Linked DNA regions of Anaeromyxobacter diazotrophicus. The protein of the gene in region 1 interacts with the protein of each later gene in a pairwise test. Links are inferred from orthologs where the notes say so. Each region holds a gene or a part of one and is shown in the gene's direction. Other genes may lie near its edges. The genes, in order: HWY08_RS21185 and HWY08_RS18500.

The links.
Region 2: the proteins of HWY08_RS21185 (region 1) and HWY08_RS18500 interact in binary tests that used the Escherichia coli proteins (3 or more experiments, as listed by UniProt). The link is inferred for Anaeromyxobacter diazotrophicus from one-to-one orthologs.

What each region holds. Positions count from the first base shown.
Region 1 is NZ_BJTG01000015.1:22,871-30,893, forward strand. Bases 1,835-4,752 are described here. They hold HWY08_RS21185 (glutamate-5-semialdehyde dehydrogenase), read left to right. Parts: upstream 1,835-2,609; coding sequence 2,610-3,896; downstream 3,897-4,752. Other genes in these bases: proB (glutamate 5-kinase), read left to right, coding at 1,835-2,605; rsfS (ribosome silencing factor), read left to right, coding at 3,908-4,531; HWY08_RS21195 (B12-binding domain-containing radical SAM protein), read left to right, coding at 4,742-4,752. In the rest of the region: HWY08_RS21165 (transposase), read right to left, coding at 1-64; HWY08_RS21170 (DUF3761 domain-containing protein), read right to left, coding at 193-810; HWY08_RS21175 (YidB family protein), read right to left, coding at 833-1,228; more of proB, read left to right, coding at 1,466-1,834; more of HWY08_RS21195, read left to right, coding at 4,753-6,367; nifJ (pyruvate:ferredoxin (flavodoxin) oxidoreductase), read left to right, coding at 6,540-8,023. UniProt on the Escherichia coli protein: Catalyzes the NADPH-dependent reduction of L-glutamate 5-phosphate into L-glutamate 5-semialdehyde and phosphate. The product spontaneously undergoes cyclization to form 1-pyrroline-5-carboxylate.
Region 2 is NZ_BJTG01000009.1:248,799-256,897, reverse strand. Bases 1,327-4,320 are described here. They hold HWY08_RS18500 (sulfate/molybdate ABC transporter ATP-binding protein), read left to right. Parts: upstream 1,327-2,282; coding sequence 2,283-3,359; downstream 3,360-4,320. Other genes in these bases: HWY08_RS18495 (sulfate ABC transporter substrate-binding protein), read right to left, coding at 3,407-4,320; cysW (sulfate ABC transporter permease subunit CysW), read left to right, coding at 1,408-2,286; cysT (sulfate ABC transporter permease subunit CysT), read left to right, coding at 1,327-1,348. Also shown: HWY08_RS18515 (phosphoadenylyl-sulfate reductase), read left to right, coding at 1-503; more of cysT, read left to right, coding at 500-1,326; more of HWY08_RS18495, read right to left, coding at 4,321-4,438; HWY08_RS18490 (hypothetical protein), read right to left, coding at 4,554-5,510; HWY08_RS18485 (hypothetical protein), read right to left, coding at 5,603-6,694; HWY08_RS18480 (c-type cytochrome), read right to left, coding at 6,691-7,236; HWY08_RS18475 (quinol:electron acceptor oxidoreductase subunit ActD), read right to left, coding at 7,229-7,720; nrfD (NrfD/PsrC family molybdoenzyme membrane anchor subunit), read right to left, coding at 7,710-8,099. UniProt on the Escherichia coli protein: Part of the ABC transporter complex CysAWTP involved in sulfate/thiosulfate import. Responsible for energy coupling to the transport system.

The sequences.
Region 1 (8,023 bases):
GCTGCGCGCAGCGACGCGTGATGAGATACGTGGTCCCGGGCAGAACCTGGCGGGGCGCGGTCATGGCTCGGTCGGAGAGCAACCGCCGCGCCGATGTCAAACCACGAGTTTTCTTGAGCCTCATTTCGGTCGCACGCTCCGCCCGGCGGACCACGTGTCCGCCAGGCGGTACTCTGGGTCGGGGCCCGGGCGCTATTTGGCCGTCGATCCGTCGAGCCACTCCGCCACGCCGCCGTGCCGCGAGCAGGCGCCGGAGTGACCCTTGGCGTGCGAATAGGTGCCGTCCTTGCACTTCGCGATCGCGCCCGTGGCATCGGTGTTGGCCGCGTTCGCGGGCGCCGCGGCGGGCCGGCGGGTCACGGCGGAGGGCGCGGCCGGGGTCGCAGGCGGCGCGCTCGGAGCCTGGACCTGGGCGGGCGCAGCGGGCGGCGCCGGCGGCGCCGCACCGGCCGCGGCGGGAGGCTGGCCGCCCGCGGCGGTGGCCTTCTTGTCCACGCCACCGTGCCCTCTGCAGGCGCCGCGGCCACCCGGTGCCGTCGTCCCGTCCTTGCAGATCACCGTCCTTGCGGCCGCGGCCCCGGCCGGCGCCGCGGTCGCGGCGGGCGCCGCCGCCCCCGCCTTCGACTCGGCCTTGCTCGCCTTCTTGTCGACGCCGCCATGGCCGCGGCACGCCCCCCGCCCACCCGGCGAGGTCGTCCCGTCCTTGCACGTGACGGTCGTGGCCGTCGCCGCCGCCTGCGCGACGGCCTCGGCCGGCGAGAGGAGGAGTCCAGCGAGCACCAGGCACAGCGAGCCGAAGAGCAGCCTCATGTCATCCCCCTGCGTTGGAGCATCAGATGCCGAGCTTCGACCGGAGCGCCGCCAGCCCCTGCTCGGCCCCGGTGCCCTGGGGCAGCTGGCCGTTCGGCGTGAGGTGGTCGATGAGCTGGGGCAAGAGCTGAGAGAGCGCCTGGCTCACGGCGTCCGGGCTCAGCCCGTGCTGCTGGGCCAGCGCCTGCACCTTCGGGCCGAGCGCCTGCTGGAGCTGCTCCGCCGAGACCGGCAGGTTCTGGCCCGTGCCGATCCACGACTCGACGATCTTTCCGAGGCCGCCCTGCCTCAGCTCGCCGACGAGGCTCCCGAGCCCCCCGCCGCCGAGCATGCCGAGGACCGAGGCCGCCAGCGGCGATTGCGCCTGACCTGCTGCGCCACCGAGCAGCGAGCTGCGAAGGCCGTCGAGGATGCCCACGGGGACCTCCCGGTCGAGGGTGAGCGGCGCGCCGGCTTCACGATATGTCGCCCTCGCGCGGCGGGCACGGCCAACTCGACCCGGAGTCCGCCAGGGTCCGCCCCTCGGCGGCCCTCGGTCGCCGCCGCGGTGCGATGCAGCCTCCAGCGCGCGACACCTCCCGACAGGGGGCGAGCAGAGCCCCGCCCGCGACGCGCTCCTACCTCCGGGTGCCTCGCGGTATGCTGCGCCTCCCGCATGCCTCGCAACCACCTCGCTCACACCAAGACGCTGGTCGTGAAGGTCGGCACCGGGACGCTCACCGACGCGTCCGGGCGCGTCGACCCGCAGAACTGCGCGCGCCTGGCGGCGGAGCTGGCCAAGGTGGGCCGCGGGCGGCGGCTGGTGCTCGTCAGCTCGGGGGCCATCGCCTTCGGCGCGGAGCGGCTCGGCCTCGTCCGCTCCCGCGCCAAGCCCTGGGACATTGCCACCAAGCAGGCGGCGGCGGCGGTGGGGCAGCCGGACCTGTTCCGCGCCTGGGGGGAGGCGTTCGCGCCGCACGGGGTGAAGGTGGCGCAGGTGCTCCTCACCGCCGAGGACCTCGCGAACCGCAAGCGCTTCCTCAACGCGCGCCGCACCTTCGCCCGGCTGCTCGAGCTCGGCGTGCTGCCGATCGTGAACGAGAACGACACGGTCGCGGTCGCCGAGATCAAGGTCGGCGACAACGACTCGCTCGCGGCGCTCGTCGCCGGCTGCGTCGAGGCCGAGCTGGTGGTGATGCTGACCGACGTGGACGGCCTCTACGACCGCGACCCGCGCCAGGCGGGCGCGCGCCTCTTCGAGCTCGTCCCCCGCGTCACCGCCGAGGTGGAGCGCATCGCCGGCGGCGCCGGCAGCGAGCGCAGCGTCGGCGGGATGGCCACCAAGGTGCGGGCGGCCCGGCGGCTCTCGGCGCAGGGGACCGCCACCGCGCTCCTCTCCGGCCGGCGCCCGCGGGCGCTCCTCGACCTCCTGGCGGGGGTGAAGGTCGGGACGCTCTTCCCGCCCGAGCCGGAGCGCCTCAACGGCCGCAAGGGCTGGCTCGCCGCCGCCGCGCGCGGGAAGGGCACCATCCTGGTGGACGCCGGCGCCGCCCGCGCCCTCAAGGAGCGCGGCAAGAGCCTGCTCCCCTCGGGCGTGCGCTCGGTCGACGGCCAGTTCGGGGTGGGCGACCCGGTCGACATCGCGGTGGACCGCCGGCGGCCCTTCGCCCGGGGCCTCGCCGGGTACGGCGCGGACGAGGTGCGCCGCATCGCCGGGCTCAAGACCAGCGAGATCGAGCGGGCGCTCGGCTATAAGGACCTGGACGAGGTCGTCCACCGAAACGACATGGTCCTGCTCGACGCGGGGCCGGAGTAGCGCCATGCGGCAGCCCGCCGAAGCCACCCTGGAGCAGGAGATGCGCCGCCTCGCCGAGGCCGCCCGCGGCGCGGCGCGCCTGCTCTCCTACGCCCCGACGGCGCAGAAGGACGCGGCGCTGCGCGAGGCGGCGGCAGCGCTCGCGACCCGCTCGCGCGCCATCCTCGAGGCGAACCGCGCCGACGTAGACGCCGCGCGGCAGGCCGGCCAGGGCGCGGCCTTCCTCGACCGCCTGGCGCTCGACCCGAAGCGGCTCGACGGCATCGCCCGGGCGCTGCGGGAGGTGGCGTCGCTCCCCGACCCGGTGGGCGAGGTCACCTCGAGCTGGCGGCGGCCGAACGGCCTCGCCGTGAAGAAGGTCCGCATCCCGCTCGGCGTGGTCCTCATGGTGTACGAGGCCCGGCCCAACGTCACGGTCGACGCCGCCGCGCTCTGCCTCAAGAGCGGCAACGCCGCCATCCTGCGGCCCGGCTCGGACGCGCTGCGCTCCTCGCTGGCGCTCTCGGAGGCATTCGCCGACGGGCTCGCCGCGGCCGGGCTGCCGCGCGAGGCCGCCCAGGTGGTGCCGACCCCCGACCGCGAGGCCACCTTCGCGCTCCTCCAGCTGGACGAGCTCATCGACCTCGCCATCCCGCGCGGCGGGCCGTCGCTCATCCGCGCCGTGGCGGAGCGCTCGCGCGTGCCGGTGGTGAAGCACTACCAGGGCGTGTGCCACCTGTTCCTCGACGCCTCGGCGCCGCTCGACCAGGCGGTCGCGCTCGCCATGAACGGCAAGGTGCAGCGCCCCGGCGTGTGCAACGCGCTCGAGTGCCTCCTCGTCCACCGCGCCGCCGCGGCGAAGCTCCTCCCTCCGGTCGGGCGCGCGCTGGCCGCCGCCGGTGTCGAGCTCCGCTGCGACCCCACCGCGCTCACGCTCCTGCGCCGGGCGGCGGTGAAGGCGGTGGCGGCGCGCCCCGAGGACTACGGCCGCGAGTTCCTCGACAAGATCCTGGCCGTGCGCGTCGTGCCGCACCTCGACGCCGCGCTCGACCACATCGCCCGCTACGGCTCGCTCCACACCGAGGCCATCCTCACCCGCGACCTCCCGAGCGCGCGGCGCTTCGAGCGCGAGGTGACGGCGAGCGCGGTCATGGTGAACGCCTCCACCCGGTTCAACGACGGCGGCGAGCTGGGGCTCGGCGCCGAGATCGGCATCTCCACCACCAAGCTGCACGCGTTCGGGCCCATGGGGCTCGCCGAGCTCACCACCCAGAAGTACGTGGTGGAGGGCGACGGACACATCCGAAGCTAGCCAGAGGAAGCATGCGCAAGACTGTCGTGAAGAAGAAGGGCCCGCCGAGCAAGAAGCCGTCGTCGAAGGGAAAGGCCGCCACGCTGCGCGGGAGCGGCCCGCCCAGGAAGAAGAAGGGCGGCCCGCTCCGCAGCAAGAAACCGGGGCGCAACCAGATCGCGCAGGCGCGCAAGCAGCCCGCGCCGGTGACCGCCGGCAAGCGCAAAGCGCTCCGCCCGAACGCGCCCGCCGAGGCGAGCGCCCCCGCCGCCGCGCCGTCCGCGGCCGCCCCCGCGCCCGCGGAGCGGCCCGACGCGGCGCGCCCGCGCGCGCTCGAGATCGCCCAGGCCGGCCTCGACAAGAAGGCGGAGGACGTGCTCGTCCTCGACGTGCGCGGCCTCACCAGCTACGCCGACTACTTCGTCCTCATGACCGCCGACTCCGACCGGCAGGCCGGCGCCATCGCCGACGGCGTGGACGAGCGGCTCAAGGCGCAGGGCGCCACCAAGGTCGGGGTCGAGGGCTACGAGAGCGGCCGCTGGATCCTGGTCGACTACGGCGACGTGGTGGCGCACGTCTTCAGCCGTGAGGCGCGCGGGTTCTACGACCTCGAGGGCCTCTGGGCCGACGCCCCGCGCTTCCAGGTGCAGAGCTGACGACCCCCGCGCGGGGTGGGTCGGCTCGCGTCAACGCCTCACCCAGAGTAGTTGGCGCCTTACCGAGAGTAGTTCTTCTACCCTGGCCTTACCCAGAGTAACGAGCTGGCCCCCCGGTCGGGTAAACGCCGCTCGGGTGGACGCGTGCCCCGCCGGGTCACGCGTCCGCCCATGACCACCCGATGACAGCCCCGGGCGTACGAGTTCCTCGTGCGCGCCCTCCTCGTCCAGCCGCGTTCGCCGCTCACCTACTGGAGCTACCACTTCGCGCTGCCTTACGCGGGCAAGGCCGCGGCGCTGCCGCCGCTCGGCCTCGCCACGCTGGCGGCGCTGCTGCCCTCGCGCTGGGAGGTGCGGATCGTCGACCTGCACCTCGCGCCCCTCGACGACGCCGACCTCGCCTGGGCCGACGCCGTGCTCGTCTCCGGCATGCTGGTGCACGCCGACGGCATCCGGACGGTGCTGCGCCGCGCCCGCGCCCTCGGGAAGCGCACCGTGGTCGGCGGCCCCGCCGCCACCACCTCGCCCGGCCTCTTCCCGGAGGCGGACCACGTCTTCCGCGGCGAGGCCGAGGGGCGGCTCGACGCGCTGGTCGCCGCGCTGGAGGCCCCCTCCGCGTCCGCCCCGCGCCTCCTCTCGCCCGCGCCCGGCGCGCCGCGCCCCGACCTCCGCACCTCGCCCACCCCGCGCTTCGAGCTCCTGCAGCTCGACCGCTACGCCTCGCTCGCGGTGCAGCTCTCCCGCGGCTGCCCCTTCCAGTGCGAGTTCTGCGACATCATCGAGGTGTTCGGGCGGGCGCCGCGCCTGAAGAGCGCCGAGCAGATCCTCGCCGAGCTCACCGCGCTCTACCGCCTCGGCGGCCGGGGCTCGCTCTTCTTCGTGGACGACAACTTCATCGGCAACCGCCGCGCGGTGAAGGCGCTCCTGCCGCTCCTCGCCGCCTGGCAGGAGGAGCACGGCCACCCCTTCGACCTCTACACCGAGGCGAGCCTCGATCTCGCCGGCGAGCCGGAGCTCCTCGCGGCGATGGTGCGGGCCGGCTTCTCGGCGGTGTTCGTGGGCATCGAGTCGCCCTCCGAGGAGGCGCTGGCCGAGGCCGGCAAGCGCCAGAACCTGCGCCAGGACCCGGCGGAGGCGGTGCGCGTGCTCACCCGCGCCGGGCTGGAGGTGATGGCCGGGTTCATCGTCGGGTTCGACGCGGACCGCGAGGACATCTTCGACGAGCAGCTCGCCTTCATCGCGGCGAGCGCCATCCCGCGCGCCATGGCCGGGGTGCTCATGGCGCTGCCCGGCACCGCGCTCTGGCGGCGGCTCGAGCGCGAGGGGCGGCTCCGGCGCGCCGCCACCGGCGATCAGTTCGGGCGGCCGAACTTCGAGCCCGCCCTCGACGAGCGCGCCCTGGTGGCCGGCTACCGGCGGCTCCTCGCCGCGCTCTACACCGACGAGGCGTTCTACGCTCGGTGCGAGCGCCACCTGGCCGAGGCGGCGTTCCCCGGCGCGGGCGCGCTCACCCCGGGCTGGCCCGCGATCCTGGCCCGCGCCGCGCTCGGCATCGGCGTGGCCGCGCGCCGGCGGGCGCGCTTCTGGCGTCTCGTCGCGCTGGGCGCGCGCCGCGGCCGGCAGGCGTTCGGGCGCGCGGTGACGCTCGCCATCCTCGGCGAGCACATGATCCGCTACACCGAGGAGGTGGCGCTGCCTCGGCTCGACGCCGTCCTGGCGGCGATCGACGCCCGGCGCGAGGCGAGCGCCGCCCCGCTGGCGGCGGCCTCGCCCGCCGATCGCGCGTCCGGCTGTCGCGCCGCGTCATCGGACGCTCGCCGCGAGCTGCCTTGCTGATCCCGCCGGCGATCTGCTAGTCGGATCGCTCCCCGTTTCACCACATGCTTGACCTGGCGCAAGTCGGGCCTGGTCCTTGCAGCCTTCGCCGGGCATTTCCGCAGGTTCCGCACGGTTTGCGGCGAGAGCACCTGTGGCACACTGCCGCGCACGCCTTGCACGAGGAGGACGCATGTCGAAGAGGACGATGGTCACCATGGACGGCAACGAGGCGGTGGCCTCGGTCGCCCACCGCATCAACGAGGTGATCGCCATCTACCCCATCACGCCCTCCTCCAACATGGGCGAGTGGGCGGACGAGTGGTCGTCGAAGGGCCAGCAGAACGTGTGGGGCACCGTGCCGTCGGTCTCCGAGATGCAGTCGGAGGGCGGCGCGGCGGGCGCGGTCCACGGCGCGCTGCAGGCCGGCGCGCTCACGACGACCTTCACGGCGTCGCAGGGCCTGCTGCTCATGATCCCCAACATGTACAAGATCGCGGGCGAGCTCACCGCGTTCTGCATGCACGTGTCGGCGCGCACGCTCGCGACGCACGCGCTGTCGATCTTCGGCGATCACTCCGACGTGATGGCCGTGCGGCAGACCGGGTTCGGCCTGCTCTCCTCCGGCAACGTGCAGGAGGCGCACGACTTCGCGGCCATCGCGCAGCGCGCCTCGATGCGGAGCCGCATCCCCTTCCTGCACTTCTTCGACGGCTTCCGCACCTCGCACGAGGTGTCGAAGATCGAGCTGCTCGACGACGCCGACCTGCGCCGGATGATCCCGGACGAGCTGGTGGCGGCGCACCGCGCCCGCGCGCTCACCCCGGAGAAGCCGGTCGTCCGCGGCACCGCCCAGAACCCGGACGCGTTCTTCCAGGCGCGCGAGGCGTGCAACCCGTTCTACCTGGACTGCCCGGCGGCGGTGCAGGAGGCGATGGACGAGTTCGCCGAGATCACCGGCCGCCAGTACAAGCTCTTCGACTACCACGGCCACCCCGAGGCCGAGCGCATCGTCGTGGTCATGGGCTCGGGCGCCGACGTGGTGCACGAGACGGTCGACGCGCTCCTCGCCAAGGGCGAGAAGGTGGGCGTGGTGAAGGTCCGGCTCTACCGGCCCTTCGCGCTGGGCGAGTTCATGGCGGCGCTGCCCCGCACCACCGCGCACGTCGCGGTGCTCGACCGCACCAAGGAGCCGGGCGCGCTCGGCGAGCCGCTCTACCAGGACGTGGTGACGGCGCTGCGCGAGGCGCACCAGGCGCACATCGACCGCTTCCACCACGAGATCAACGTCCTCGGCGGCCGGTACGGGCTCTCCTCCAAGGAGTTCACGCCCGCCATGGCGAAGGCGGTCTTCGACGAGCTCGGCAAGGCGCGCCCGAAGCGGCACTTCACGGTCGGCATCAACGACGACGTGACGCACCTCTCGCTCGACTACGACCCGGCCTTCGAGACCGAGCCGAAGGAGGTCGTGCGGGCGGTGTTCTACGGCCTCGGCGCGGACGGCACGGTCGGCGCCAACAAGAACTCGATCAAGATCATCGGCGAGGACACGCCCAACTACGCGCAGGGCTACTTCGTCTACGACTCCAAGAAGTCGGGCTCCGTCACCATCTCGCACCTGCGCTTCGGCCCGAAGCCGATCCGCTCGGCCTACCTCGTGACGAGCGCCAACTTCGT
Region 2 (8,099 bases), on another replicon or contig:
TGTTCCCGGAGACCTACGCGCTCTGGAGGGCGCTCGAGGCGCGCTACGGGATCGCCGTCGAGGGCAGGTCCGCGGGCGCGGCGCCGGCCGACCCCGCGGCGGCGCCGCCGTGGCGGGTGGACCCCGACGCCTGCTGCCACGCGCGCAAGGTGCTCCCGCTGCGCGAGGCGCTGGCGGGCCTCGGCGCCTGGGTCACGGGGATCCGGCGCGAGCAGACCCCCGAGCGCGCCCGGGCGCAGGTGGTGGAGTGGGACGGGCGCTTCGGGCTCGTGAAGGTGAACCCGCTCGCCGCCTGGACCCAGGCCGAGGTCTGGGAGCGCGTGCGGCGCCGATCCGTGCCGACGAACCCGCTGCACGAGCAGGGGTACCTCAGCATCGGCTGCGCCCCCTGCACCTCGCCGGTCGCCCCGGGCGAGGACCCGCGCGCGGGGCGCTGGCGGGGCCGGGAGAAGACCGAGTGCGGGCTCCACGTGGACCGCTTCGCGAAGCGGCCCGGGCCATGACGGCGAGGCGCGCGCGGCGCCCGCGGGTCGGCGGCGTGCTCCCCGGCTTCGGGCTCTCGACGGGGCTCACCGTCCTCTACCTGGGCCTGGTGGTGCTGGTGCCGCTCTCGACGCTGGCGCTCCGCCAGAGCGCGCTCTCCTGGCGCGAGCTGTGGCCGGTCATCGCCTCGCCGCGGGCGCTGGCCTCCTACCGGCTCTCGTTCGGCGCCTCGCTGGCCGCGGCCGGCGTGAACGTCGTGGGCGGCGTGCTCGTGGCCTGGGTGCTGGCGCGCTACGCGTTCCCGGGGCGCTCGCTCGTCGACGCGCTGGTCGACCTCCCGTTCGCGCTGCCGACGGCGGTGAGCGGGATCGCGCTCACAGCCGTGTACTCGCGGAACGGCTGGCTCGGGCGGTGGCTCGAGCCGCTCGGCCTGAAGGCCGCCTTCAGCCCGCTCGGCGTCGCCATCGCGCTCACCTTCATCGGGCTGCCGTTCGTCATCCGCACCGTGCAGCCCGTGCTGGAGGACCTCGACCCGGAGCTGGAGGAGGCGGCGGCGACGCTCGGCGCCGGGCGCTGGCAGACGTTCCGGCGCGTGATCCTGCCCGCCGTCGCCCCGGCCGCGGTCACCGGCTTCGCGCTCGCCTTCGCGCGCGGCCTGGGCGAGTACGGCTCCGTCGTCTTCATCTCCGGGAACATGCCGCTGCGCACCGAGATCGCGCCGCTGCTCATCATGACGCGCCTCGAGGCGTACGATTACGCGGGGGCGGCGGCGATCGCCAACGTGCTCCTCGTGACCTCGTTCCTCCTCCTGCTCCTCATCCACCGGCTGCAGGCCTGGACCCGCTCGCGCGTGGGGCTCGCGTGAGCGGCGCGGTCCGCTCCCTCCTGCCGGCGGCCGCCGCCGCCCCCGGCGCGGCTTCGGCCGTGCCGGCGCCGCGCGCCGCCGGCCGGCGGCCGCCGGGCGCCGCCGAGGACGCGCCGCAGGTGAAATGGGCGCTCATCTCCGGGGCGCTCCTCTTCCTGGCCGCGCTGGTGGCCGTGCCGTCGGCGGCGGTGCTGGTCGAGGCGCTCCGCGGGGGCGTCGCGCTGTGGTGGAGGGCGGTCGCCGACCCCGACGCGCGGGCGGCGCTCCGGCTGACCTTGCTCGTGGCGGCGGTGGCCGTCCCGCTCAACGCCGCCTTCGGCGTGGCCGCGGCCTGGTCGGTGACGCGGTTCCGCTACCCGGGGCGGCGGGCGCTCGTCGCGCTCATCGACCTGCCGTTCGGCGTCTCGCCGGTGATCTCGGGCATGGTGACGGTCCTCCTCTTCGGGGCGCACGGCTGGCTCGGCCCCTGGCTGGCGGACCACGGCGTGAAGGTCGTGTACGCGGTCCCCGGGATCGTCCTCGCGACGGTGTTCGTGACCTTCCCCTTCGTCGCCCGCGAGCTCATCCCGTTCATGGAGGCGCAGGGCACCGAGGAGGAGGAGGCGGCGCTGGTGCTGGGCGCGAGCGGCTGGCAGATCTTCAGCCGCGTCACCCTCCCCAACGTGAAGTGGAGCCTCCTCTACGGGGTGATCCTCTGCAACGCGCGGGCGATGGGCGAGTTCGGGGCGGTGTCGGTCGTCTCCGGCCACATCCGCGGCGAGACCAACACGCTCCCCCTGCACGTCGAGATCCTGTACGACCAGTACGCGTTCCAGGCAGCCTTCGCGGTCGCGTCGCTCCTCTTCCTGCTGGCCCTGGTGACGCTCCTCGCGAAGAAGGCCCTCGCGTGGACGCAGCGGGCCTCGCGCCGCGGGGCGGCGCACCGGAGTCCCCCATGAGCATCGAGGTCCGCGGGCTGTCGAAGGCGTTCGGCGGCCACCCCGTACTGCGCGACGTGTCGATCGACATCCCCGACGGCGAGCTGGTCGCGCTGCTCGGGCCGTCGGGCTGCGGGAAGACCACCCTCTTGCGCATCCTGGCGGGGCTGGAGACCGCGGACGCGGGCGAGGTCCGGCACGGCGGCGAGGAGGTCTCCGCGCGCAGCGCGCGGGAGCGGAACGTCGGGCTGGTGTTCCAGCACTACGCGCTCTTCCGGCAGATGACCGTCGCCGGCAACGTCGGGTTCGCGCTCGCGGTGCGCAAGGCGCCGCGCGCCGAGATCGCCGCCCGGGTGGACGAGCTGCTCCAGCTGGTGCAGCTCGACGGGCTGCGCGACCGCTACCCGCACCAGCTCTCCGGCGGCCAGCGCCAGCGCGTGGCGCTCGCCCGGGCGCTGGCGACCGCGCCGCGCATCCTGCTCCTCGACGAGCCGTTCGGCGCCCTGGACGCGCGGGTCCGGCAGGAGCTGCGGCGCTGGCTGCGCAGGCTGCACGACGAGCTGCACGTCACCAGCATCTTCGTCACGCACGATCAGGAGGAGGCGTTCGAGGTCGCCGACCGGGTGGTCCTCATGAACGCCGGCCGGGTCGAACAGTCCGGCGCTCCGGCCCAGGTGTTCGAGAACCCCGCGAGCCCGTTCGTGATGCGGTTCCTGGGCGCGGTGAACGTCTTCCTCGGGCGCGTCGACGGGGGGCGGGCCTACGTGCACGACCTCGAGTTCGCGGCCCCGGGCGCGCCCGGGCGATCGGCGGCGCACGTGTACGTCCGCCCCCACGAGATCGACCTCCACCGCGGGGCGCTGCCGGGGAGCTTCGCGGCGCGCGTGGAGCGGGTGGTGGCGCTCGGCGCCGCGGTGCGCGTCGAGCTCAGCGCGCCGGGCCACGCGGGCGCCCTGGAGGTGGAGCTCGACGCGCGGGAGACGGAGGCGCTGGCGCTCGCCCCGGGCGACACCGTCCACCTCTCGCCGCGGCGGGTGCGGGTCTTCCCGGCGGCGCCGGGCGACCTCGACAGCCTCACGGCGAGCCGCCTGTAGCCATGGCCCGGCCGGGCGCGCGGGTGGCGCGCGCCAGAGGAGCGGGGCTAGGAGCCCGGCGTGAAGATCTGGTCGAACACGCCGCCGTCCGCGAAGTGCTTGGCCTGGGCCTGGGTCCAGCCGCCGAAGGCGCCGTCCACCGTGACGAGGTCGAGCTTGGGGAAGCGGGCTGCGTACCGCGCCGCCACGGCCGGATCGCGCGGCCGGTAGAAGTGCTTCGCGGCGAGCTCCTGCCCCTCCGCCGTGTAGAGGAACTCGAGGTAGGCCTGCGCCACCGCGCGCGTCCCGTGGCGGTCCACGTGCTGGTCGACCACGGCGACGGGCGGCTCGGCCAGGATGCTCGACCGCGGCACCACGATCTCGAACCGGCCCTGACCGAGCTGCTCGACGGCGAGGAACGCCTCGTTCTCCCAGGCGAGCAGGACGTCGCCGAGGCCGCGCTCGACGAACGTGGTGGTCGCTCCGCGCGCGCCGGAGTCGAGCACCGGGACGTTCTTGTAGAGCGCCTTCACGAACGCCTTGGCCTTCGCCTCGTCGCCGCCCGGCTTCCTCGCCGCATGGGCCCAGGCCGCGAGGTAGTTCCAGCGAGCGCCGCCGGAGGTCTTGGGGTTCGGCGTGATCACCTGGACGCCGGGCTTCACGAGGTCGTCCCAGTCCTGGAGGTGCTTCGGGTTCCCCTTGCGGACGAGGAAGACGATGGTGGAGGTGTAGGGCGCGGCGTGGTGCGGCAGGCGCTCTTGCCAGTTCGCCGCGAGCAGGCCCGCCTTCGCCAGCGCGTCCACGTCGTAGGCCAGGGCGAGCGTCACCACGTCCGCCTCGAGCCCGTCGACGACGCTGCGGGCCTGCTTGCCGGAGCCGCCGTGCGATTGCTTCACGAGCACCGTCTGGCCGGTCCGCTCCTTCCAGCGCTTCGCGAACGCCGCGTTCACGCCGTCGTAGAGCTCGCGGGTGGGGTCGTACGACACGTTGAGGAGCTTCACCTCGCCGGCGGCGGCGCGGGCGGGGGCGGGGTGGGCCGCTGCGGCCGCGGCGCTGGCCAGCAAGGCAGCGAGCCCGACGAGCTGCGTGGTGCGCGACATGCGTGTCTCCGATCGAGTGTCCGTTAAGGTCAGCAGCGCATCCTATATAACGGACGCACCCTACGTCAAGCAGGTCGCGGCGCGGGGCGGCGCCCCGGCCGGCCGCGGCGACCGGCTACATCGCCTGGAACTGGACGCCCGCGGTGACGGACGGCTTCACGTCCTGCTCGCCGAAGAGCCGCTGGTAGACCGGCACCTGGCCGCGGAGGAACAGCCAGACGCTACCGGTGGCGTTGAAGTAGACCCCCGGCGCGGCCGAGAGCACGGTGCCGCCGGTGTTCGGGGCGTCCGCCGCCACGCCGCCGGGGGCGGTGGCGCGGTCGACCTTCGCGTATCGCCCGTCGAGCCCGAGGTCGAGCGCCACCGCGCTCGCCGGCCGGTACTGGCCGTGCGCGCTCCACAGGAGCGCGTCGCCGAACTTGTAGCGGCTGGCGTCGGAGTACGACGCCTCCGTCCGCAGGCGGTAGGAGAGGCTCGCGAACGCCATCCAGTCCGCCTGCTCGAACCGGTAGTGCACGCCCGCGAACGGCCCCCAGCCGCCGGTCCCGAGCTGGCCGTGCGGATCGACGAGGGAGCCGTCCGGCGCCGTCGCACCGTGGGCGCCGGTGGGGACCGAGGTCCCGGCCGAGAAGGCGAGCTCCTGCACCCGGCGCGCCCCGAGGTTCACGGAGGTCCAGACGGCGTACCGGGCGGCCACCTCGACGTCGCCGAGGCCGGTGAGGCTCGAGGCGGTGACGTCGGTCCCGCCGCCGACGGTATGGATCGACTTCGAGAGGAGCGGGACGGTGGCGGTGAGCGAGAGCGCGTCGAGCGGGCGGTAGACGACGTTGAAGCGGTACGACCACTGCGTGAGCTGGTCGGTGAAGCCGGGCCGGCCGTCGGTCCCGGCGTCCATCCGCAGGTACTCGGTGTCGAGCTGGAGCCGTAGCTGCCCGTTGATGGCGGCCGGGTCGCTGGCGGCGAGCAGGGGATCCCCGCAGCCGCAGATGGAGCAGGCCCGGGCGGCCCCCGGGGCGGCGAGCGCGAGGGCGGCGCTGGCCAGGGCCAGGCGAGAGGAGCGCGTGAGGTGCACGGGCCCATCACGCCAGAGGCGGCCCCGCCGTGCAACCCCGCGAGCCCCGGACGGCTGGGGCGTCGAGGACCGCTTCACCCCGCGCCCCGCGGTCAAGGAGCAGCGTCGCGGTGGGCGCCGAGGCCGCTCGCGCCCAGGCGCGCCCCCACCGCCAGGAGGAAGCTCCCCAGCACGCCCGCCATGACCAGCGCCCCCACGGCCACCGCGGCAGGGCCGCCCGGCAGCCGCAGCGACGGCAGGACGAGCAGGACGCGCTCGGCGGCGAGCCCGAGCAGCACCGCCCCGGCGCCGGCGGCCAGCGTCGCCCGGCGCCGCTTGAGCGGCTCGGCGAAGAGCAGCCAGAACGGACCCGCCGAGACGAGCGCCAGCACGGCGATCGAGACCGCCTTCCACGGCGCGCGCCAGCGGGCGAGCAGCGCGACCGACTCCTCCGGCACGTTGCCGTACCAGGTGGGCAGGAAGATCGACCAGAGAAGATACGTCCACAGGATGAGGAGGCCGAAGAGGAGCTTGCCGACGTCGTGGCGGGTGTCGGGCTCGTCGGCGCCGCGCACGGCGGTGACGAGCCCGACCCAGGCCACGCCGGAGAGGAAGGCGCCCATGAAGTAGAAGGCCGGGAGCACCGTGATGGCGGGCCCCTCGTCGAGCGCGATGGCGAAGTCGTAGGCCCACAGCGAGAGGACGAGCGCGAACAGGAGCAGGTAGAGCACGCCGGCCCGGCCGACCCGCAGGCCCGCCTCGCCGCGCCGCACCCGCCCGACGAAGCGCGCCCCGGCGCCGAAGAGGAGGGCGGTCGCGGCGAGCTGCCGGAGGACGAGCCCGGTCGCGACGAGGTGCTCCCCCTCCGCCACCCAGGGCACGAAGCCGCGGGCCGCGAGGACCAGCACCGCCAGGAGGAGGAGCGCCGGCAGGAAGAACCCGGCCGAGGCGTCGGCGATGGGCAGCACCGCGCTGGCCCACCGCCCGCCCGCGACGCGCACCGCGGCCGCCAGCGCGAGGCCGCCCGCGGCGCAGCCGGCGAAGAAGAGCCAGCTCGCGGCCAGCGCCGCCAGGGCGGGCGCGGCGAGGCCGGCGGCCGCACCGGCGACGAGCGCGGCCGCGCCCAGGCCGGCCGCGGCCGCGGCGGCGAGGGCGGCAGGGCGGCCCAGCCCGGCGGCGGCGCGATCCAGGAGCTCCGGGCTCATGGGGTGCCCTTCGGCTGGCCAGGCGCCTCGATGACGGGCGAGGTGGCCTGGATCCGGCGCACGTGGTTCACGACGTCCCACCGCTCCTGCGCCGTGAGGCCCTCGCGCTGCGGCGGCATGGCCTTCCCGCCGTAGCTGATGGTGCCCCAGATGAAGCCGTCGCTCCGCCGGCGGATGGTCGAGTAGGCGAAGTCGGGCGCCTCCGGGAAGAACCGCGAGACCGGACCGCCGCCGTGGCCCTCGGGGCCGTGGCAGGGCGCGCAGCGGGCGGTGAAGATCGCCTTCCCACGCTCGAGCGAGGCGGGGGCGGCGGCGACGGGGTTCCGGAGGTCCTCGGTGTCGTCGCGGCTCTCGTAGCGGGGCGCGGCGCCGAGCGGGACCGCGTGCTCAGGCTCGGGGCGCGGCAGGTCCTCCGGCCGCCGCGACGGCTGGTACCACATGTCCGTGCGCCAGGAGTTGTCGCAGCCGGCGAGGAGCGCGGCGAGAGCCGCGGCGGCGAGCACGGCCGGAGCGCGCGACCGAGGGCGGCGGCCTTCAGGCACGCGACACCTCCTCCGCCCCCGCCGCCGCGAGGAGCCGCTCGGCGAGGGCGCCGTCCTCCGCGCTGGCGAGCACGCCGATGCGGTCGCCGTGGAAGCTGCGTCCCCCCGGCAGCGGACGGAGGCCTCCCCGCGTCCAGCCGAGCGCGATCGAGGCCACCAGGTTCGTGAGCGAGCCGACGAGCACGGTCAGCTCGAAGATGATGACGACGAAGGCCGGCAGCGACACGACCGGCTTGCCCCCCACCACCAGCGGCCAGGCCAGCGAGGTGGCCACCGGCAGCGCCACCCCGACGCACAGGCCCAGGAGCGCGCCGGGCCAGGTGGCGAAGCCGAGCCGGCTCCGCCGGAGGCCCAGCGCCGCCACCACCTCCGGGAAGGGCGCCGGCATCGCGGCGCGCACCCGGCAGCCGGCGCCGCGCAGGGCGCGGATGGCGGCCGCCGCGGCGGCCGGATCGGCGAACGTCCCGAGCACCTCAGCCGGCATGGACGGCCTCCCCGCCGCGCCCGCCGTGCAGGGCGCGCGCCGCGTGCGCCAGCTCCTCCTTCATCTCGGCCACCGAGACCACCGGCAAGAGCTTGAGCGAGAGCAGGAACCAGAAGAAGAACCAGCCGAAGGAGCCGAAGGTCATCCCCCACTCCACCCAGGTCGGCGCGTAGAGGCGCCAGGAGAAGGGGAGCCGATCGTGGGCGAGCGAGGTGACCACGATGTTGAAGCGCTCGAGCCACATGCCCACGTTCACCGCCAGGCAGATGGCGAGCAGGGCGGGCACGGAGGCGCGCACGCGGCGGAGCGCGAGGAGCATGGGCCCGGCGCAGTTGCAGGTGATCATGGTCCAGAAGAGCGGGGCGTACGGGCCGGTGGC